DNA from 2 places in the Dysosmobacter sp. Sow4_B12 genome. Region 1 is predicted to be linked to the other one. Evidence: riboswitches for the same ligand, from Rfam matches in the RefSeq annotation. Region 1 holds a riboswitch; the other holds the start of a gene.
The links. A riboswitch is a leader RNA that binds a small molecule or an ion and turns the genes downstream of it on or off. The one in region 1 is predicted to bind magnesium.
Positions count from the first base shown of each region.

Region 1 (11,660 bases):
GAATAGAAGCACCACATCGGAGGTTTTACATAGGAAGAAAGCGGAAACACCACCGAGGTCTGGTATCTCTCTGACCCCGGACAATGGGCGGCCGCGGCCCAGGCCTTCACCGCCCATGACAACATTCTCATCGCCCTGCCGCTGTATATGGAAAACATTCCCGGCATCCTGCTGGAGTTTTTGTCGGGTCTGAAGCCCAAGACGGCCCTCGGCACAAAGCTGGCGTTTTTGCTGCAGGGCGGCTTCCCGGAGGCCTCCCAGAGCCGGTGCTGTGAGAAGTATCTGGAGACCTTGCCCGCGCAGCTGGGATGCTCTTACGGCGGCACGCTCATCAAGGGCGACATTTTCGGTCTCAGCCTTATGAACGACAAAAACCGCCGGAAGCTGCTAGTTCCCTTCACGGAGATGGGCCGGTATTACGCCCGGACCGGGTATTTCGACAAGGCCGCTGTGAACCGCTTTGCCGGCCCGGAATATCTGCCAAAAGCCCAAATTCGAATGTTCCGCCTCATCGGACAGCCCGTTCAGCGTCTCTTTATGGGGCATATGGCCGGGAAGATGGGCTGCCAGACGCGGCTGGACGCAAAACCCTACGGTGCCTTTGTCCGCAGGTAAGCGGTCTTTTTCAGAAATCAACATAAAAGTCCCGGGGCATGACTTGCGTCGTCCCCCGGGACTTTACTTGCCGAGACGGAAGCGGTCACTCCCGGTACTGCTGCATCCGCCAGACGATGGCGGAGATCTGGCCCCGGGTCAAGGTGTTGTTGGGCTTGAAGGTGCTGGTGCCGTTGGAGAAATAGCCCTCCACGATACCGGCGGCGTTCAGCGCCCGCACATAGGGGTCGGAGGTGTCCGTGAAGGGATTCACGCTGGACAGGTCGGAGATGCTCAAGCCCAGGGCCTTGGCGGCCAGCTGCGCCATCTGCTGGCGGGTGATGGCGGCGTTCAGGTTCACGCTGCCGCTGACCAGGCCGTCAGCCTTCGCGGCGGCCAGATAGCCGCTGAACACGTTGGAGTCCGTGGGCGCCTGGGTCTGGTATCCGGCGGCCAGCATAATGAGCTTCAGCGCCTGTCCCCAGGTGACCGACTTGTTGGGCTGGAAGGTGCCGTTGCTGTAACCGTCGATAACGCCGGCATCAGACAGCTCCGTCACGTACTTATAGCACCAGGTGGCGGAGGTGACATCAGAGAAGGTCTTGACCTTGTTCACCACGCCGATGGAGAACACACCGCTGGCCACAGGGCTGCCGCTGCTGCCGTAGGCCACATAGGGGATCTCCACAGAGCCGGTGAAGCCACTGGCGGGCACGAACTGCAAAGAGCTGATTTCCGAATAGCTGTACAGGCTCGTGGTGGTGGCCTTCTTGCTGGAGCCGGCATACACGGTGCCCTTGGAGGAGGCGGGCAGCTGCAAAAGCTGGATGCAGTCAACGCCGTCACCGGTGGCGCCGGCCACCGCGATGGAGATGGATGCCGCCGGGAAGGTCACGGAGCTACCGGAGGTGGTGGTGCCGTAGATTTCGGACATGCTCTTGGAGGTAACGCTGATGAGAACGCTGCCGGAGGCGGAGCCGCCGTCCGTGCTGTACGCGGTGAAGGGGATCTCCTCGCAATAGTTGCTGCCGCCGGGGATGTAGGTCAGCTCACTAAGAGCGTAATCACTCTTGGAAGAGGGGCTGAAATACAGGGAAATGCTCTTGCAGGTGGAGTCTGTGATCCGCTCCGAAGAGGTCCCGTAGGAACTGGCGCCAAAGAAGTTATAGTACAGGCTGCCCACGGCAGGCGCATCCGTGATGCGCACATACGCCAGCGTGCTGCCGGGGCGCGTTTTCTTCATGAAGCGGGCAAAGTCGTTGGCGTTCAGCTGGACGGAATTGCCGGAGGTGATGCGGTAGATGATGTCGCCTGCGGCGGCGCCATCAGAGGAAGAGCCGGAATCCGCCTCGCCGATGCGGATGACCAGCTTGCCGTCGGCGTAATCGTCGTCGCCGCAGGCACGGAACTTCATCGTCACCGTGCTGCCATCGGCGTCATCGTCCGCCACGAAGGAAAGACCCTTGATGGGATAGTCGCCGTAATCGTCGCTGCTGTAATAGAAATCGTAGTCCTCCAGTTCGCTCTTGCTGAAGGATTCCTCTCCCTTTTCATCATAATCGTAATACAGCACACCGTTGGAGGTCTTATAGGAGCTGTCGGGATAGAAGGTCACATACCGGAAGGTATCGTCACACTCGTCCTCGTAAAACTCCTTGAAGTCCGAGCGGTCAAAGGCCACCTCGTCACCGGCGTCCACATCATAAGTGATGTCGCCCTTACTGCTACTGCTGCTACTGCTGGAGCTCACTTTGCCGATGCGGATCTTCAGCACGCCGTCAGCGTAATCATCCTCGCCGCAAGCGCGGAACTCCAGTGTCACCGTGCTGCCGTCGGCGTCGTCGTCCGCCACGAAGGACAGCTTGTTGAGGGGATAGTCGCCGTAGGCGCTCTTGCTGTAATAGAAGTCGTAATCCTCCAGGTCGCTCTTGCTGAAGGATTCCTCGTCCTTTTCGTCATAGGCGTAATACAAAACACCGTTGGCGGTCTTATAGGAGCTGTCGGGATAGAAGGTCACATACAGGAAGGTGTCATCGCACTCGTCCTCGTAGAACTCTTTGAAGTCAGCGCGGTCAAAGACCACTTCCTCTCCGGGGTCCACATCATAGGTGATGTCGCCCTTACTGCTACTGCTGCTCTTGGTATCCGCCTCGCCGAGCCGGATCTCCAGCACGCCGTCGGCGTAATCGTCATCGCCCCAGGCGCGGAACTCCAGCGTCACCTTGCCGCCGTCGGCATCGTCATCCGCCACGAAGGACAGCTTGTTGAGAGGGTAGTCGCCGTAGGAGCTTTTGCTGTAATAAAAGTCGTAATCCTCCAGGTCGCTCTTGGTAAAGGATTCCTCGTCCTTTTCGTCGTAGGCGTAATACAAAACGCCGTTGGAGGACTTGTAGGAGCTGTCGGCCTCAAAGGTCACATACCGGAAGGTGTCGTCGCACTCATCCTCGTAGAACTCTTTGAAGTCCGCGCGGTCAAAGACCACTTCCTCTCCGGGGTCCACTTCATAGATGATGTCGCTGGAGGCCGCCGACGCCGCCGGGACCATGCCCACCACCAGAGCCGCCGCCAGCACACACGCCGTCAGCTTCTGCTTTACAATGCCTTTCATTTTGACTTGATTCCTCCGTTCCTGGATACTTCAGCCAACGGACAAGCCACTGGCTGATAGCTGGCTTTTATTATACATCAACCGCCTATGGACTGTCTTGCGAATTTGTAAATTTTTTTCATTTCTTTTCCCGGCGCTTGACTTGCCCGTTTCCATACGTCTGTAACCGCCGTGCCTCCCGCGCTTTTTTCCGCTAAATCCCCAACAGCCAGGAGGCCATCTGGAAATAGACCAGCAGGGACAGGGCGTCCACCACCGTGGTGATGAGGGGGCTTGCCATCACCGCCGGGTCAAAGCCCAATCTCTTGGCCAGGATGGGCAGCAGTCCGCCCACCAGGTCCGCCAGGATGACTGTGACCGCCAGCGTCAAGCTGACGGTAGCCGCCACAGCGGTGCCGACGCTGCTCATCACCAGCAGCCGAAGAAAATTCACCGCCGCCAGCGCCAGGGCGCACAGGCCGCTGACCCGCAGCTCCTTCCACAGGACCCGCAGCCAGTCGGCAAAGCGGACCTGGCCCAGGGATAAGCCACGGATGACAGTCACCGAGGACTGGCTGCCGCAGTTGCCGCCGGTGTCCATCAGCATGGGGATAAAGGCGGTCAAGGCCACCTGGGCGGCCAGCGCATCCTCAAAGTGGGAAATGATGCCGCCGGTGAGCGTGGCGGAGAGCATCAGCAGCAAAAGCCAGGGGATGCGGTCCAGGAAGAGCCGGGCCGCCTTGCTCTCCAGGTACGGCTTTTCCGAGGGCATCATGGCGGCCATGCGCTCCATATCTTCCGTGGCCTCCTCCTGCAAAACCGCCATGGCGTCGTCAGCGGTGACCACGCCCACCAGGCGGTTCTCTCCGTTTACCACCGGCAACTCCAGCAGATCGTACTCCTCCATCAGCTGGGCGGCCAGCTCCTGGTCATCCTCCGGCTGGAGGGTGACAAAGGGGTGGGACATGACGCTCTCCACCAGGATGCCGCCCCGGGTCAGCAGCAGGTCCCGCAGCGCCACCTGGCCCAGGAGGGTGTAATCCTCCCCCACCACATAGCAGTGGTTCATATTGGCATCCGGCAGGCCCACCTGGCGGATGCGCTCAATGGCCTCGTTCACCCGGCAGCGGGGCGGCAGTACCACCGGCTCCGTCCACATGATGACAGCCACAGTGTCCTCCCCCACGGGGCGGACAGATTCAAACAGCTTCTCGTTTTTCAGCATGATCGTACCTCCTTGTTTTCCGGGAGCCGCAGCTCCATTCGACAGGGAGGCCGGACAAACCGCGCCTAACCGGGACAGACGCCTGGGGGCAGACTGTCCTGACGGCTGTTCCGGTCAAGGGCTTTCCAGTTGTCTGGCCTTCGACTGCCCGCGTCCATCTCGTTCACCTCACTTGTTCTTAACATCAATCAAAAAGACGCATGCCCCAACGGTGGGCATGCGTCTTGCTTCTGCGCTGTCTTTGACCTGCCACCGTTCAAGCTTCAGCTTCGCCGGGCGGTGAAATCGCATTAGGTCATGCCTTGCTTTCGACAAGCCCTGTTCAAACCATCGCGTGATGTCTCCATCACTTTGCGGCAGCGATCCATATCCCTGCGGTAGCCTTACCTACCGGACGCATTTTGATTGTAAAAACACTATATCCGAATTTTCTCCCGCTGTCAACCCACAGCCGTTTTAAAACTTTCGGATCTCCTCCAAGAACTGTTTTCCATACCGCTCCGCCTTGGCGCTGCCCACGCCGCCCACGGCCCGCAGCTCCGCCATGGTGGCGGGACGGCGGACCGCCATCTCCCGCAAGGTCTTGTCGCTGAACACCATATAGGCCGGGATGCCCTGGAACCGGGCGGTCCTGGCCCGCAGGCTCCGCAAATGCCGGAACAGCTCCGCGTCCTCCCCCTCCAGCTCCATAGGGATGGGACGGGAGGCAGGCAGTTTCTCCCGGTCGGACCGCATCAGCAGCGGCGCGGCGCCGTACACCACGTCCTCCGCCTTCTCCGTCAGCCGCAGCACGGGATAGGGACCGGCACTGGCCTCCAGCACCCCCGCCTCCAGCAGGCAGCGGATGCGCTCCCGGACCTCTGCCTGGGTCAGTTCCTTTAAAGCACCGTAGGTGGCCTCCCGGTCCATGTGGTACTTGCGGACCTTGTCCGTCACAGCGCCGCAGAGGGTCTCCGCGATGACGCCGGCGCCGAAGCATTGGCCTGTCTCCGCGATGCAGCGGACGATGAGCTTCGCTTCCCGGGAGATGTCCACCTCCTCAAAGTTATGCAGGCAGTTATAGCAGGTGCCGCAGTAGTCCGGAGCGGATTCCCCGAAATACTGCAGGATGTACTGCCGCAGGCAGTGGCGGGTCTGGCAGTAGCCCGTCATCTGCCGCAGGCGCTCCCTGTCCCGCTCCCGCAGACGGGCCGCCGTCACGGCGTCCAGATCCTCCCGGGGCTCACTGTGCTCGATGAGGTACTGGGCCGTCCGCACGTCCTGGCTGCTGTACAGCAGGATGCAGCTGGAGGGAGCGCCGTCCCGGCCGGCCCGGCCGGCCTCCTGGTAATAGCTCTCCATGTCCTTGGGCATGTTGTAGTGGATGACATAGCGGACATCGGACTTGTCGATGCCCATGCCGAAGGCGTTGGTGGCCACCATGACCGCCGCCCGGTCATAGAGGAAATCCTCCTGGTTTTGCAGACGCTCCTCCGGCTCCAGTCCCGCGTGGTAGCGGGTGGCGGCGATGCCCTCCTCCCGCAGAAAATCGCAGACCTCCTCCACAGTCTTCCGGGTGGCGCAGTACACGATGCCGCACTTGCCGGGCCGGCTGCGCACCAGCTCCAAAAGCGCCGCCCTCTTGCCGGAGGGCTGGCGCACCTCGAAATACAGGTTCTCCCGGTCAAAGCCGGTAGTGACGGACAGCGGTGATCTCAGCTCCAGCAGCTTCAGAATGTCCGACCGCACATCCGGCGTGGCGGTGGCGGTAAAGGCCCCCACCGGCGGCCGCTTGGGCAGGGCGTTCACAAAGGCGGGGATGTTTAAATAAGACGGGCGGAAATCCTGGCCCCACTGGGAGATGCAGTGAGCCTCGTCCACCGCCACCAGGGAGATGTCCGCCGTTTCCGCAAAGGCCCGGAATCCCTCTGTTTCCAGCCGCTCCGGCGCCACGTAGATGATCTTGTACCGCCCGGCCTTGGCCCGGTCCAAGGCCAGCAGATACTGGCGAAAGGTGAGGCTGCTGTTGAGATAGGCTGCCGGCACCCCCATCTGCACCAGAGCCGTCACCTGGTCCCGCATAAGGGACACCAGGGGCGAGACCACGATGGTGATTCCCGGCAGCAGCAGGGCCGGGACCTGGTAGCACACAGACTTTCCCGCTCCGGTGGGCATGACGGCCATCACGTCCCGGCCGGAGAGCAGGGCGTCGATCACTTCCTTCTGGCCGCCCCGGAAGGCGTCGTATCCGAAATAGGTTTTTAAAGCTTCTTCCTTGGTCATGGTTCTGATTCCTTTCTGTTTCCGTGCCATTGTACCACAGGCGGCGGCAAAATGATACCGCCGCTCCCGTTTTTCCCGGAGCCGCTGTTGCATTTGGTACATTTCTGTGATACTGTAACATATGTAACCAAGGAGGTGGAAACCATGCAGGACAAGACGGACAAGCTGCGGCGGCTGGCACTGGTGGCAAGACGCTATTATTTGGAGGACAAAAAGCAAAGCGACATCGCCGCGGAGCTGGGCGTTTCCCGCCCTCTCATCAGTAGGATGCTCAGTGAGGCCCGGGAGCTGGGGGTAGTGGAGATCACCATTCACGCTCCCGGTGAGACCGCCAACGCCCTTTTGCGCCGCTTGGCGGAGACCACCTTCCTCCACGGCGGTGCCCTGGTCAGCGACGGCGGAGACGACGGCCAGACCAATCTCGCCCTATGCCGGGAAACACTGGCACTGCTGGAGCGACTGGAGGCCCGACAGGTGGGCATCGGCTGGGGGCATTTCATCGGCCAGCTGGTGTCCTTGGTGGAGGCGGAACCGCCGAAGCACAGCGGCGTGAAGCACCTGTTCCCCCTCCTGGGCAACGCGGGCTTTCCCATCCGCAATTACCACTCCAATGAAAATGTCCGCATCCTGGCGTCGGCCCTGGGGGCGGAGCCTCACTTCCTGTACCTGCCCGCCCTGGCGGAAAGCTGCGAGGAAAAGGAGGTCCTCTGCGCCACGGAGCTGTACCGCCAGATGGACCAGCAGTGGCGGCAGATGGACACCGCCTTGGTGAACATCGGCAACTATCCCTCCACACCGGATTTCGCCTCCGTGGCCCGGTACGGTCCTCTGCTGCAGCGGCAGCGGGCCTGCGGCCGTCTGCTGGCGTACTTTTTCAACGAAAGCGGCCAAATCATCCGCTCCGACCACGATTTTGCCATTCAGCTGCCCATTGAGCACCTGGCCCAGTGCCGCAACGTGGTGGGGCTATGCTCCGCCAACACCAGCGTGCGGGCCCTGCGGGGCGCCCTGCGGACCGGGCTGTTCACCCATCTGGTGGCCCGGGAGCAACTGGTATCCCAGCTTTTGGAGTAAAGTAACATATGTAACGCTCTCACAGACGTACTGCTCTGTGAGAGTGTTTATTTTTTGTGCTTTTTTACATAGAATATTGATTTTTACTTTATCGATATGTAGAATTTGATTGTCATTTATTAACTTTTGTAACTATTTTGTTATGCTGCGAACAGATGTTAACAGTATAGGAGGCGTATGCACATGACCTTGGACCGGGCCGCTGTGGCGGCCATGCTGACCAGCGCCGCCAAATTGCTGGCGGACAACGCGACCGTCTCAGCGAGATCGACTCCCGCTTCGGTGACGGTGACCACGGCGTCACCATCAACAAGATCGCAAAGCTCCTTCTAGATCGGGTGCCACAGTGGGGCGACGAGAGCATCCAGGACTTCCTGGACGATCTGGGCACCGCCATTATGGAGGTGAAGGGCGGCTCCGCCGGTCCTCTGTACGGCACCATGATCGGCGGTCTCGGCGTGGAACTGGGCCCCGATGAAAGCGAGCTGGATGCCGACGGCGTGAAGCGGATGTTTGCCGGATGCCTGTCCGAGATGGAGGACATCACCACCGCCAAGGTGGGCGACAAAACCATGATGGATGCCCTCATTCCCGCGGTGGAGGCTGCCCAGGCGGCGGAGGGTTCTCCCAGGGACATCCTGTTGGCTGCCGCTGCCGCCGCCGAGGCCGGCGCCGTGGCCAGTGAGCAGTTCGTATCCAAATTCGGCCGTGCCCGCAGCTACAAGGAGCAGACCATCGGCACGCCCGACGCGGGTGCCGTATCTACCTCCCTGTTTATTCGCGGTTTAGCGCAAGGACTATAAAGCAAAAATACTTTATTTAAAATCTTAATATAACAGGAGGACTCCCGCCATGAAAATGAAGAAGTTCATCAACAGCCCTGACAATCTGACCGACGAGCTGCTGGACGGCCTGGTAGCCGCCAACCGCTCCCTCATCCACCGGGGTGAGGAGAACATGATCATCAATAACGCCTTGGAAAACGCCGACCGGGTCACCATCGTCACCCAGGGAGGCTCCGGCCATGAACCCGCCATCTCCGGCTTCGTAGGCGAGGGCATGGTGGACATCTCCGTGGTGGGTGACATCTTTGCCGCTCCCGGCCCCCAGGCCTGCGTGGACGCCATCAAGCTGGCGGACAAGGGCAAGGGCGTTTTGTACATCGTGCTGAACCACGCCGGCGACATGCTCACCGGCAACTTGACCATGAAGCAGGTGAAAAAACAGGGACTCCACTGCGTGAAGGTAGTCACCCAGGAGGACGTATCCAACGCTCCCCGTGAGAACGCCGACGACCGCCGGGGGGTGGTTGGCTGCATCCCCACCTACAAGATCGCCGGTGCCGCCGCTGCCGAGGGCAAGAGTCTGGAGGAAGTTGCCGCCATCGCCCAGCGCTTTGCCGACAACATGGCCACCCTGGCCGTGGCCGTCCGGGGCGCCACCCATTCCTCCACCGGCGCGGCCCTGGCCGACCTGGGAGAGGACGACATGGAGATCGGCATGGGCCAGCACGGCGAGGGCGGCGGCGGACGCCAGCCCTTGAAGAGCGCCGACGAGACCGCCGAGATCATGGTCAACGCCCTGGTGAAGGACATCGGCATCCAGCCCGGCGAGAAGGTCATGCTCATCATCAACGGCTCCGGCGCCACCACCCTCATGGAGCAGCTCATTATCTACCGCAAGTGTGAGCAGGTGCTGAAGGAGCAGAACATCGAGATCGTGGCCAACTATGTGGGTGAGCTGCTGACCGTTCAAGAGCAGGCCGGCTTCCAGATGTTCATGGCCCGCATGGACGACGAGCTGCTGCGGCTGTGGAACGCCCCCTGCAAGACGCCGTATCTCACGAAGTAAGGAGGCCCTCCCATGGCAGACAACATCGGCAACAAGGCCGCCCACGACTATCACCTGGACGTTCCCCCTGCCCAGGAGGGCTTTTACGTCAAGGGCAACGCCCACTGTGACTGGGGCATGAAAAACCGGCTGGCCCGGATGTTCGACCCCAAATCCGGCAACACCGTCATGCTGGCTTTTGACCACGGCTACATCATGGGCCCCACAGCGGGCCTGGAGCGCATCGACCTGGTGATCCCGCCCCTGGTCCCTTACGTGAATGTGCTTATGGGCACCCGGGGCGTCATCCGCTCCTGTATCTCCCCTGCTGCCCCGGTGGCCAAGTGTGTCCGGGTCACCTACGACTCCACCGTCCTCTATGACGACATGTCCAACGGCGGCGGCAAGAAGCTGCCGGAGCTGGAGGCCCTTGAAATGGCGTACCGCGCCATCGCCGAGGGCGCCCACGGCGTAGACATGGGCCGGAATATCTTCCAGTCCGACTGCCCCGCCGGTATGGCCGCCGCCATCGGCAAGGTGGTCCACGAGGGCTACACCGCCCAGCAGGCCTACGAGGTCTACGAGGAACTGAGAAACACCAAATAAGAGGAGGATATCCCAATGGCCGCCACTTACATGCACATCGGCATCCCCATCACCAATAAAAAGCCCGGCATGGTCTACAACGAGGGCGCCAAGTTCTGGGTCAGCAATGTGGATGGCTATGACTACAAGATCGAGTACCTAAAATTTGAGGAAGGCACTCCCTTCCCCGAGGTGCTCCACCGGAATCCCCATGTGGCCTACAAGGTGGACGACCTGGAAAAGTACGTGGCCGACGCCGACAGCGTTATATGCGGTCCCATGATGGACAATGAGACTGACCGGCTGGCTTTCGTCTGGAAGGACGGCGCCATTTTGGAGCTTTATCAAGAGGGCTGAACTTCTTCTGCCGCCGCGCCCAATGGGCGCGGCGGTTTTTGGCAAAAGGCAGGACCCGGCGCAAGCCAGGTCCCGCACCGCTTTATTGTCCCAGCCAGCTCAAAAGCCGCCCAGCCTCCAAAGCCGCTTGGGCCCGGACACCGTCAAAGTCCACGTAGGGGTTATAGACAGCTTCCAAAGCATCGTGGGCGGTTTTAGCCTCCCGGAGTGCCAGGATACCCTCCTCCCGCAGCAGTGCTGCCATTCGGACCTGGAACCGCAGCCGTGCCCGGCCATCCGCCTCTGTCATAGCATCCAAACGGATGCGGCGGTAGGGGCGTTTTTCATACTCCATACCCGGGCGGGTGGTGACGAAGGCCAGCCCCAGAGCGGGGATCAACAGGTGCTCCGGGCGGCTGGGGTCCTCCGGTGCCAGGCAGAGAATCGTGTCCCAGCCCCGGCCGACCGCCGCTTTGTGGAGATAGGAAAGAAGCTCCCCCGCCAGCTCCCAGCTGTCCGCAAAGGCGTATACCTTGGGGCACAAAACGTCCACGCTGTCAAACCGCCAGATGTATCCCCTGTGGGTGATGCTGCCCAAAAAACGTAGAGTCGTCCGCCCCCGCTGTCCGCCCCGTCCCCGAAGCTCCCGGGAGGCGATGCCTTCCACACGGCGTCTGGCCCGCTGGCTGTCAAAGCTCTTGGCTACCGCGCCCACAGCGTCCAACTCCACCTGGCGGGCGGCTTTCAAATGGCGGTACGCCCGGGCATATGCCGCCTGATAGGCCGCCGTGTGGGCCTTCACCTCCGCCGCGGACGCCTTGGCTGCCGTTAGGTCATAAAACCGCCCCAGGTCCACGTAACGGTCCACCGCCGCCGGATACCGGGGCTCTACCACATGGGGACTGGTGCCATCCACCACGGCGCAGCGGAGCTCCGGCAGCACTACGCCATCCAGAGAATCCGGGTCTCCGGAGCACCACAGATACTCCACCGGCGTGCCCGCTGCCTCCATGGTGCGGCCGATCTCCCGCATGAAGGTGTTCTTCCCGACACCGGGTCCTCCCTTCAGCACCATCAGATCGTATGTATCCTCCAGATCCACCACCTGGGAAAACAGGTCACGGAATCCCTCGCCGCTGTTGGCTCCCGCAAAAAAGTTGGTAACGA
Region 1 covers NZ_JBQKKR010000014.1:16,277-27,936, forward strand. Annotated here, with positions in the region: gene ACTQ4R_RS11030 (hypothetical protein) at 148-615, shown strand; gene ACTQ4R_RS11035 (S-layer homology domain-containing protein) at 701-3,202, opposite strand; gene mgtE (magnesium transporter) at 3,396-4,406, opposite strand; M-box (ykoK) riboswitch at 4,647-4,808, opposite strand; gene recQ (DNA helicase RecQ) at 4,863-6,668, opposite strand; gene ACTQ4R_RS11050 (sugar-binding transcriptional regulator) at 6,813-7,742, shown strand; gene ACTQ4R_RS11055 (hypothetical protein) at 7,926-8,075, shown strand; gene ACTQ4R_RS11060 (DAK2 domain-containing protein) at 8,081-8,545, shown strand; gene ACTQ4R_RS11065 (dihydroxyacetone kinase subunit DhaK) at 8,595-9,593, shown strand; gene ACTQ4R_RS11070 (hypothetical protein) at 9,606-10,178, shown strand; gene ACTQ4R_RS11075 (hypothetical protein) at 10,194-10,514, shown strand; gene ACTQ4R_RS11080 (hypothetical protein) at 10,597-11,660, opposite strand, start outside.

Region 2 (11,660 bases), on a different contig from region 1:
AGGCGTCCTGGATGGTGCGGCGGCGCGCTGTTTCATCCATAGCCGCCCGCATGGAGGGGGTGATCTCATCGGCGTACAGGATCACGAGGCCCTCGGCGTTTCGGGCGGCGCGGCCGATGGTCTGGATCAAGCTGGTCTCGCTGCGGAGGAAGCCCTCCTTGTCGGCGTCCAGCACCGCCACCAGGCTCACCTCCGGCAGGTCCAGGCCCTCCCGCAGGAGGTTGATGCCCACCAGCACGTCGAACTCGCCCAACCGCAGGTCCCGGATGATCTCCATCCGCTCGATGGTCTGGACGTCGGAGTGCATATACCGCACCCGGATGCCGGCGTTTTTGAAAAACTCCGTCAGATCCTCGGCCATCTTCTTGGTGAGGGTGGTCACCAGCACCCGCTCGTTCCGCTTGGCCCGGGCGTTGATCTCCTCCATGAGGTCGTCGATCTGCCCGGTGACGGGACGCACCTCCACCCGGGGGTCCAGCAGGCCCGTGGGGCGGATGACCTGCTCCACCACCTGGTCCGCCCGCTCCCGCTCATAGGGTCCCGGCGTGGCGGAGACGAACACCGCCTGGCCGATGCGCTCCTCAAACTCCTCGAACTTCAGCGGGCGGTTATCGTAGGCGCAAGGGAGGCGGAAGCCGTACTTCACCAAGGAATCCTTCCGGGCACGGTCGCCGTTGTACATGGCCCGCACTTGGGGCAGTGTTACGTGGGATTCGTCCACAAACAGCAAAAAGTCATCCGGGAAGAAGTCCAGCAGCGTCATGGGGGCGGACCCGGCGGGCCGCTCCGAAATGATGCGGGAGTAGTTCTCGATACCGGAGCAATAGCCCAGCTCCGCCATCATCTCCATATCGTACTCTGTCCGCTGGCGGATGCGCTGGGCCTCCACCAGCTGGTCGTTGTCGGTGAATACCTTCACCTGCTCCTCCAGCTCCCGGCGGATCTCGCCGATGGCCCGGTCCATTTTGCCCTTGGTGGTGACATAGTGGCTGGCGGGATAGATGGCGATGTGGTTCAGCACCCGGTTCACCGCGCCGGTCAGAGGCGTGATCTCGCTGATGCGGTCGATCTCATCCCCGAAGAACTCCACCCGGATGGCCTTGTCCTTATAGTAGGCGGGGTAGATCTCCACCGTGTCGCCCCGGACCCGGAACATGTTCCGCTCGAAGGCGATGTCGTTGCGCTCGTAGCGGATCTCCACCAGGCGCCGCAGCAGCTCGTCCCGGTCCCACTGGGCGCCTACCCGCAAAGATACCACCATTTTGGCAAAGTCATCCGGCTCGCCCAGGCCGTAGATGCAGGAGACGGAGGACACCACGATCACGTCCCGCCGCTCCAGCAGGGCGCAGGTGGCGGACAGACGCAGCCGGTCGATCTCGTCGTTGGTGGAGGCGTCCTTGGCAATGTAGGTGTCCGTATGGGGGATATAGGCCTCCGGCTGGTAATAGTCGTAATAGGACACAAAATACTCCACGGCGTTGTTGGGGAAAAACTCCTTGAACTCCGCGCACAGCTGGGCCGCCAGGGTCTTGTTGTGGGCCAGCACCAGGGTGGGGCGCTGCACCTGCTCGATGACCTTGGCCATGGTGAAGGTCTTGCCGGAGCCGGTGACGCCCAGCAGCACCTGCTCCTTCAGTCCGTTTTCGATCCCCTCCGCCAGCGCCGCGATGGCCTGCGGCTGGTCGCCGGAGGGCTGGTATTCAGAAACGACTTGAAATTTTGGCATGTCGTCCTCCCAAGCAGCTTATTTGTTTGCGCATTTATGATACCATAGCCGCCTTTTGAATGCAACATATGTTCGATACTTGTTCTTCCCGCTTCGGCAAAAGCCGGGGCGGTTCAAAGCAGATACCCGCTGTCGGCCATGGACACGAAGTCGTTGTCCGCCACGATGATGTGGTCCGCCAGCTGGACGCCGATGCTCTGCAATGCTGATTTTGCCCGGTCTGTGGCAACATAGTCATCCGGCGAGGGCAGCGCCACGCCGCTGGGGTGGTTGTGGGAGAGGATCACGGCGCTGGCGGAGGTCAGCAGTGCCTGCTCCAACAGCCGGCGGATGTCCAGCCCGGCGGAGGAGATGCCGCCCTCCCCCAGGTGACGGCAGGCGATGAGCTTGCCCTTCCGGTCCAGGTACAGGGCGTAGACCACCTCATGGGTCTCGCCGACGAACCGCTCCAGAAGATACGCGCCGGCCCGCTCCGAAGAGTTGAGGACCGTCTCCTGCTCCGCCTCCGCCAGCCGGGCCTTGCGGTACAGCTGGGGCACCAGCTTCAAAAGCACCGCGGCGTTTTCCCCGATGCCGTCCACCTTCTCGAGGTCCTCCGCCGGGGCGGCCAGCACCGCCGGCAGGGAGCCGTACCGCTCCATGAGGGCGTGGGCGATGGGGTTGGTGTCCCGCCGGGGGATGGCGTAATACAGCAGCAGCTCCAGGGCCTCATGGTCCGCGAAATGGTCCAGTCCGCCGCTTAAAAAGCGCTGCCGCATCTTCTCTCTGTGTCCGTCGTGAATACCCATGCGCGCCTCCCGCCCTTCCTCCAAGCCGCAATTTCTTCGGAATGTCCTATTATACCACGCCGCCCCACAGGCGACAAGCGGTTTTCGGGCCGGGAAATTCCAAATCAGCCGTCCTTCGGGTTGACAGCCGTAATTTTTTGGCATAATATAAACGAAGAAAACAAAAAATTACATATCGTCCGGTAGGTAAGGCTACCACAGGGATATGGATCGCTGCCGCGGAGTGATGGAGACATCATGAGTTGGTTTGAACAGGCGATATCGAACACGAAGGTATCATCTAACGCGATTTCACCGCCTTGTGAGGCTAAAGCTTGAACGGTGGCGGAGGGCGCAGGTCCTCCGGGAAAGGGACATTCTCTGGTCGCACCGTTCCGGGCGAGCAGGGAATTTATTTTTTCACTGAAACCGGAAAGGAGGACGCGCGGCGTGTTTGAGCTGGAAGAAAACCGGGAAGAGCTGCTGGAGAAGATCGAGGAGTATATCGCCCGAAAACGATACGCGGACCTGCGGGACCTCCTTTTGCCCATGGAGGCGGCGGACATCGCCGCCTTGTGCGGCGAGCTGGATGAAAAGGTGGCTCTGGTTTTTCGCCTGCTGCCCAAGGAGCTGGCGGCGGAGGTATTCGTGGAGCTGGATTCCGACCAGCAGGAGCTGCTGATCCAGAGCTTTTCCAACACGGAGCTGAAGGAAGTGCTGGACGAGCTGTATCTGGACGATACCGTTGACATTGTGGAGGAGATGCCCGCCAACGTGGTCAAGCGCATCCTCAAGCACTCCGACCCGGAGATGCGCAAGAGCATCAACGAGATCCTCAAGTACCCCGACGACTCCACCGGCAGCATCATGACCACGGAGTTTGTGGACCTGAAAGAGGACATGACGGTGGAGGCCGCCCTCAAGCGCATCCGCCGCACCGGCCCCGACAAGGAAACCATCAACGTCTGCTACGTCATCGACGAGGGGCGCCACCTCATCGGCCTGCTGTCCATCCGGACGCTGCTGCTGGCGGATGACGACGACATCATCGGCGACATCATGGAGCGCAACTTCATCTCCGTCCAGACCCTGGATGACCAGGAATCCACCGCCCGGGCCTTGAGCAAATACGACTTTCTGGCCCTTCCCGTGGTGGACACGGAAAACCGTCTGGTGGGTATCGTCACCGTGGACGACGCCATGGACGTTCTGCAGGAGGAGGTCACCGAGGATATCGAGAAGATGGCCGCCATTCTGCCCTCTGACAAGCCCTATCTGAAAACCGGCCCTCTGGAGACCTGGAAGGCCCGCACCCCCTGGCTGCTGGTGCTGATGCTCTCCGCCACCTTCACCGGCATCATCCTCACCCACTTTGAAAGCGCCCTGGCCTCCTGTGCCATCCTCACCTCCTTCATCCCCATGCTCTCCGGCACCGGCGGCAACAGCGGCACCCAGGCCTCCACCGCCGTCATCCGCGCCCTGTCCCTGGGGGAGGTGCGGTTCTCGGACCTGGTCCGGGTGCTGTGGAAGGAGTTCCGGGTGTCCATCTGCTGCGGATTGTGTCTGGCGGCAGCCAACTTCATAAAAATGATGCTGGTGGACCGGTGGCTGCTCCACAACCCCACCGTCACCCCCACGGTGGCTCTGGTGGTGTGCGCCACCCTCATCGGCACGGTGATGGTGGCAAAGCTGGTGGGCTGCTCCCTGCCCATCCTGGCGGAAAAGGTGGGCTTTGACCCCGCCGTCATGGCCTCTCCCTTCATCTCCACCATTGTGGACTCCCTGTCCCTTTTGATCTACTTCCAGTTCGCCTCCCTGATTTTGGGCGTTTGAACCAAAACAACCCCCGCCAATGGGCGGGGGTTGTTTTTGCTTTTCTTATTCCGGCAGGGTCTGGACCACGCCGCGGCCGCAGTCCACGGACACCCGCAGGCCGTCCGTCAGGCGGCGGGTGGCGTCTACCGCTCCCACGATGACGGGCTTGTCCAGGGTAAGGCCCACGGTGGCGGTGTGGCAGTCGGCGCTGGCCTCCTCCGTGATGACGGCGGCGGCTTCGCGGATGTAGGGCAGCAGGGCGTTGGTGGTATAGGGCACCACCAGCACATCACCGGGGCGGAACTTCTCCGCCACATCGTCCAGCACCCGGCACACGCACAGGCGGCCGCTGGCCTTCTTGCCGCCGATGCCGGTGGCGTTGATGAGGGAGCCGCCCACCTGCTTGACGCGGATCATATTGGTGGTGCCGGCCACGCCCACGGGCACGCCGGCGGTGACCACCACCAGATCGCCGTTTTTCACGATTCCGGCCTTCTCCGCCGCCTCCACGGCAAAATCCACCAGCTCGTCAGAACTGCTGGCATAGGGCATCATGATGGCCTCCACGCCCCAGTACAGGCTCATCTGCCGGCGGACCTGCTCGTCCAGCAGCAGGGCCACCACGGTGGTCTGGGGCCGGAAGCGGCTGACCATCTGGGCGGTGACGCCCCGCTGGCTGACGGTGAGGATGGCGTCGGCGCCGATGTCCATGGCGGTGGTACAGGCGGCGTGGGCCATGGCGGTGGTGATGGACAGCCGCTCCTTGCCGGAGACCTTCAACGGCTTGGCCCGGTCGATGTTGGCCTCCGTCCGCAGGGCGATGGCGTCCATGGTGCGCACCGCCTCCACCGGGTACTTGCCCGCGGCGGTCTCGCCGGAGAGCATGATGGCGGAGGTGCCGTCGTAAATGGCGTTGGCCACGTCGGTGATCTCCGCCCGGGTGGGGCGAGGATTTTCCACCATGGAGTCCAGCATCTGGGTGGCGGTGATGACCGGCTTGCCGCAGGCCACGCACTGGGCGATCATGTCCTTTTGAATAACGGGGATCTCCGTGAAGTCGATCTCCACGCCCATGTCGCCCCGGGCCACCATGATGCCGTCGGCCACGGCCAGGATGTCCGCCAGGTTGCTGACGCCCTCCCGGTTCTCGATCTTGGCGATGATGCGGATGTGGGAGTTATTCTGGTCCAGGATCTGCCGCAGCTCCCGAATGTCCGCGGCGGTGCGGACAAAGCTGGCGGCAATATAGTCAAAGCCCTCCCGGATACCGAAGAGGATATCCTCCCGGTCCCGCTGGCTCACATAGGGCATGGACAGGCGGACGCCGGGGATATTGACGCCCTTGTTATTTTTCATGACGCCGCTGTTGAGCACCTTGCAGCGGATGGTGGTGGGCGTGGTCTCCAGCACGGTCATGCGGACCAGGCCGTCGTCCAGCAAGATGGCGTCCCCGGCCTTCACATCGCCGGGCAGGTCGTTATAGGTGATGGAGCAGCGGGTCTCGTCGCCCTCCACCTCGTTGGTGCACAGGGTAAACTCAGAGCCCTCCTTCAGCTCCACAGAGCCGTCCTTGAAGCTTTTCAGCCGCACCTCGGGGCCTTTGGTGTCCAGCATGGCGGCCACAGGCAGGTCCAGTTCCTTCCGCAGCGCCTTCAGCGTGTCCAACCGGGCCTTGTGGCCGGCGTGGTCACCGTGGGAAAAGTTGAAGCGGGCCACGTTCATGCCGGAGAGCAGCATCTCCCGCAAAACACCCTCCCGGTCCGTGGCGGGTCCCAGAGTACAGACGATCTTGGTTTTTCTCATATTTATTACCACCTTTCTTGAAAGGAACAAATTTCACCGAATAGCATTCTACCACAGATGCCGCCCCCAGAAAAGAGGAATCACGCAAAAATTTGCGTAAAGCTGCCAGAAAAAAGTGCGGCATTTCTGCCGCACTTTGAAAGCTAAACGATTAGATACCCAGTTTTTCTTTCAATTCCGCGATCATGCTCTGGTACTCCTCCTCCGCCAGGTGCACCGGCTGGGGGTTGGTGATCTCAAAGCCGCCGCCAAACTCAAAGCCGCCCTCGTACTTGGGCACGATGTGGAAGTGGAGATGAGGATTGGCGTCGCCGAAGGAGGCCAGGTTCAGCTTCGTGCAGCCCCACAGGTCCTGGATGGCCTTGGAGGCCCGGGCCAGGTCCTCGGCGAAATCCGCCCGCTCCTGGGGCTCGCACTCCCACAGCTCCCGGCGGTGGTTTTTCAGCGCCAGCACACAGCGGCCCTTGTGAGCCTGGTCCTTAAACAGATACAGCGTGCCGGCCTTCATCTGGCCCACCTTGTACATAATGGCCTCCCGGCCCTCGTGGTGTTCGTCACAGTAAAAACAACCCATGTCATTTTCCTCCTGATTCCGGATTGGGGATAAGCCCCTTTTTCTTACCATACAACCGCCGGCGGTTTTTCGTCAAGAAAAATCAAAGCGGTTCTCTGTGGATTTTTGGACCGGGATGTGGTAAGCTGGAAAAAACATGATGCAAGGAGGGTCTTTCCCATGAAATTAGGTTTGGTAACAGACAGTCTGGCCCATCTTTCCTTCCCGGAGGCGGCGGCCGTGTGCCGGAAGCTGGGGCTGGAGCAGGTGGAGCTGGGCTGCGGCAACTGGTCCCCCGCTCCCCACATCGACCTGGACACCTTGACCGCCGACGCCGGCAAGCGCCGGGAGCTGCTGGACACACTGGATGCCAACGGCCTCACCATCTCGGCCCTCAACTGCTCCGGGAACCCCCTGTTCCCCGGCGAAAAGGGCGAGAGGGACCGGGCCGTGGCGGAAAAGACCTTTTTGCTGTCGGAGCAGCTGGGCCTCAAGACCGTGGTCATGATGAGCGGCCTGCCCGGCGGCTGTGAGGGGGACAAAATGCCCACCTGGGTGGTGACCAGCTGGCCTCCTGAAACAGAGGACATCCTCCGCTACCAGTGGGAGGTAGCCATTCCCCAGTGGGAAAAGCTGGTGGCCCAGGCCAGGAGCCACGGCGTGGAGCGCATCGCTTTGGAGTTCCACGGCTGGCAGTTGGTGAACAATGTGGAGAACCTGCGGCGCCTCCAGGCTGCCGTGGGCATGACCGTGGGCGTGAACATGGACCCCAGTCACCTGTTCTGGATGGGCGGCGATCCCCTGGCCATGATCGACGCCCTGTCCGACTGCATTTACCACGTCCACATCAAAGACGTGCGGACCGAACCTGCCAGCGCCGTGAATACCATGCTGGATACCAAGGGCGTACTGGAATACAAGACCCGCTCCTGGAACTTCGTCACCCCCGGCACCGGTCACGACGAATCCTGGTGGCGCCGGTTCGTGGAGGCCCTCCGCTCCGCCGGGTATGACGGCGCCTTGAGCATTGAGCAGGAGGACTACACCATCCCCGTCATGGACGCCCTGGAGCAGGCCTCCGCCCTGCTGCACCGTGTCATTGTCTGAGCGTTTCCTACATATATAAAAAGGACTGTTCATTCAGAACAGTCCTTTTTTTCATGGCTGCAGCAGCGCCTCCGCCGCCCGCTGCACCAGCCGGTCCGCCATGGACACCAGCTCTTCTCCGGGCAGGTCCATATCCCGTCCGAACCACTCCTTCACAAGGCCGATGAGGCCGTAGGTGATGAAGCTCATGAGGTAGTCCAGATTTTCAGGGGAAACATCCCGGAACCAGGCCGCCGTCAGCCGGGCGCCGTTGCGGTAAATAAGCTCCTGGAGCCGGTCCACAAAGCCGCCGGCGGCAGCGCTGTCCAGCAGCGTTCCGATGGTGGTCCGGTGCTCCACCACATAGTCCAAAATAGGCAGCAGCACCGGCCGCAGCGTCCGCTCCGCCGTGCTCTCCGCCATGTGGGCGTCCACCAAGACCTGGGCCTCCGCCAGCATATCCTCCTCCACGCTCTGCAGCAGGGCCGCCGTGTCCGGATAGTGCAGGTAAAAGGTCCCCCGGTTCAAGTCCATCCGCTCCGTGATGTCCCGGACGGTGATCTCCGAAAAGCGCTTTTCCTGCATCAGCTGCAGAAGGCCCTCCTTCAGCAGGCGCCGGGACCGGCGGGAGCGGCGGTCCTCCGAGCGTTTTTCCATAGCACTGTCTCTCCTTTCGGACACCTCCCCCCGCTGCTTTAGACAAAAGCCGGAATGTGTCCCTTGTTTTTTTCCTCTGTCTGTATTATAATCACTCCCGAAAAATAAATCAACAACTTTTTATTATTCAACATTTGTTGATTATTGAGAGGAGCATTTTTATGAGCCACAGTTCCCATTCCCACCGCCCGTTGGCTCTGGCCACCGCGCTGGCTCTGGCCGGTGCCTGCGTGGTGCCCGCCGCGGCGGCGGAGCCCATCGGCGACGGCGTGGCACCCACCTATGACGAGGCCTATTACGCCACCCTGGACTACTACGGCAACCTGACGGAGGGCAGCGTGGTGAAAAGCTACGTACTCAACGGCGCCGACACGGTGACGGACCACGGTACATACGACCAGGTGGTGAACCTGACGGACCACACGGAGCCCACGGTGCAGAGCGGCACCACCACCTTCCGCTTCGCCGGTGACAGCGCCCCCACCCACTTTTATTTTGAGGGCAAGACGGCGCAGCCCTTCGAGACCCTGCCCTGGACGCTGTCCATCCACTACACCCTCAACGGCGTACCCACCCGGGCCGAGGACCTGCCGGGCAAGACCGGCGTGGTGGAGATCCTGGTGGACGCCATTCCCAACGAAAACGCCAGCGAATACGCCAAGAACAACTACACGTTGGAGGCCATGGCCCTGTTCAACCAGGACGACATTTTGTCCCTGGAGGCACCCGGCGCCCAGGTGCAGCTGATTGGTAACCTGCGGGCGGTACTGTTTCTGGCCTTCCCTGGCGAGGAGCAGCACTTCGCCATCCGGGTGGGCGCCGAGGACTTCTCCTTCGGCGGCATGACATTTTTGATGGTGCCGGCCACCCTCAGCCAGCTGGAGGAGATCTCCAAGCTCAGCGACCGCAAGGATGAGCTGGAGGAGGACTACCACAAGCTCTCCGACAGCCTGGATACCCTGCTGGACGCCTTCGGCGGCATGGAGGGCAGCCTCTACGCCACCGCCGATGGCCTGGACCAGCTGAACCAGGCCCGGGGCACCATCTCCGCCGGCAAGGGGACCGTCTACGACGGCACCGACGCCCTCCGGGAGGACCTGAGGGGCATCGCCGCCCTGCTGGACCCGGTGGCGGAGCAGGTGGAGGCCGCCAGCAAGACCGTCACAGACGCCAAGGCGGTGCTGAACACCATGACGGACACCGCCCTGGACCTGCGGAGCCAGCTGGAGGACATGGAGGACGCCCTGGAAAACCTGGAGGACAGCGACGATGTGCGCCAGCTGATCCAGGACGCCGCCAACATGAAAAGCAGCCTCAACAAGCTGAAAAGCGCCCTGGAGAGCATCGACCGCATTCCCTCCGTCCAGTCCCCCCTGGCGGGCCAGGACATTGACGCCATCCGGAAGAACCTGCCCAATGTGGAGGCCATGGAGCCGGGATACCGGGAAAGCGGCAAGAACAGCTTCTATGAGTACGCCTGCGAGGTCTTGTGGCAGCAGTACGCCGCTGAGCACAGCATTACGGAGGAAACGCCCGACTACGGCCGGTACCGCCAGGCGTTTTTGGACAGCGTCGGCAGCCAGACCGCCAAGGGGCTTGCCGCCATCTATGAGTCCTGGGCTCCGGACCCGGAAGCCTTCGAGTTTTTGCTGGACCACTCCGACACCATCGACGACCTGCTGGACCAGCTGAATACCACCACCAGCGGCGTCAGCGACGCCATGGAGAAAATCGCCGGCCCCACCGCCGCCGTGGTGGGCAAGCTGGCGAACCTGTGCGATGACATGGATGAGCTGACGGACCTGCTGGAGGACGCCGGCGACCTCTCCGCCGCCATCCGCCACAGCTCCAAGAGGCTGCGCAGCATCCTGGACAGCACCGATGAGCTGCGAACCATCCTCAACGACTACGAGCCCACCGCTCAAGAATCCCTCAAGACCCTGGAGGACCTGAGCGTCACCGCCGCCGCCACGGTCCGGGACAGCGAGCAGCTGGCAGCCGACGCGGAGGCCCTGCTGAAAACCTCCGGCATCCAGCTGGACGCCGGCACGAAGCAGACCCTTTCCGGCCTGGCCGCCGCTTTGCGGCAGGCCGCCCGCAGCCTCTCCACCACCAATGACGTCAAGGACGCCAAGGCCAATATCAGCTCCATCATTGAGGACACCTGGAACGAGCACACCGGCAACATCGACAACCTTTTGAACATGGACGCCAACGCCGTGACCGTGTCCCTGACCTCCCCGGACAATCCCGCGCCACAGAGCATCCAGGTGGTCATCCGCACCCAGGAGATCAAGGCGGAGGAGGAAGAGACGGAGGAGGCCGTTAAAGCCGCCGCGGACAACAGCACCTTCTGGGGCCGGATCGCCCAGATGTTCAAGGACTTCTGGGCGGCCATCACCGGCATCTTCCGCTGAGCGGGGAAAGGACAGGTGTTGTTCCCGTGATCGAAAAAATCGCCCACAAGCTGACGCGAAAGCCAAAGCTGGTGGCCGCCATTGCCGTCTTTATGCTCATCCCCTCCATCATCGGCTTTGCCGCCACCCGCATCAACTATGATATTCTCTCCTACCTCCCCCAGGACCTGCCCTCCTCCCAGGGCGAGCAGCTGCTGGAGGACCCCTTCCAGATGGCCGCCACCAGCATGCTGGTGGTGGACGGCATGCCGGCGGGCTATACCAACGACCTGCTGAACGCCATCCGGGAGGTGCCCGGCGTGTCCAACGCCATCTGGATCAGCAATCTGGTGGGCATCCAGATCCCCACGGACATGATCCCCGCCAGCTTCCGGGATATGTTCTTCTCCGGGGACGCCACCATGATGATCATTCAGTACGACCATCCCGGCGCCTCCGACGAGACCATGGACGCCATTGAGCAGGTGCGGCAGGTCTGCAATGAAAAGTGCTTCCTGGCGGGCTTTTCCGTGGTCATCAAGGACACCCGGGACATCATGGACAGCGAGCTGCCGCTGTTCGTGGGCCTGGCGGTGCTGCTGGCCCTGCTGGCCATGAGCGTGACGCTGGAGTCCACGGTGCTGCCCCTGGTCTTTATCGCCAGCATCGGCATGGCTGTGGTGTACAATTTCGGCAGCAATATTTTCTTAGGTGAGATCTCCTACATCACCAAGGCCATCGCGGCGGTGCTGCAGCTGGGCGTCACCATGGACTACTCCATCTTCCTCTACCGCCGGTACGAGGAGGAGCGGCTGCACCACGACGACAAGCGGGACGCCATGGCCGCGGCCATCGTG
Region 2 covers NZ_JBQKKR010000011.1:54,369-66,028, forward strand. Annotated here, with positions in the region: gene uvrB (excinuclease ABC subunit UvrB) at 1-1,726, opposite strand, end outside; gene ACTQ4R_RS10050 (JAB domain-containing protein) at 1,840-2,514, opposite strand; M-box (ykoK) riboswitch at 2,686-2,847, shown strand; gene mgtE (magnesium transporter) at 2,953-4,326, shown strand; gene pyk (pyruvate kinase) at 4,372-6,111, opposite strand; gene ACTQ4R_RS10065 (HIT family protein) at 6,263-6,685, opposite strand; gene ACTQ4R_RS10070 (sugar phosphate isomerase/epimerase family protein) at 6,845-7,771, shown strand; gene ACTQ4R_RS10075 (TetR/AcrR family transcriptional regulator C-terminal domain-containing protein) at 7,823-8,407, opposite strand; gene ACTQ4R_RS10080 (hypothetical protein) at 8,569-10,824, shown strand; gene ACTQ4R_RS10085 (efflux RND transporter permease subunit) at 10,851-11,660, shown strand, end outside.
Region 2: linked by a shared signal. The riboswitch ahead of mgtE (magnesium transporter) and the one ahead of mgtE (magnesium transporter) in region 1 are both predicted to bind magnesium.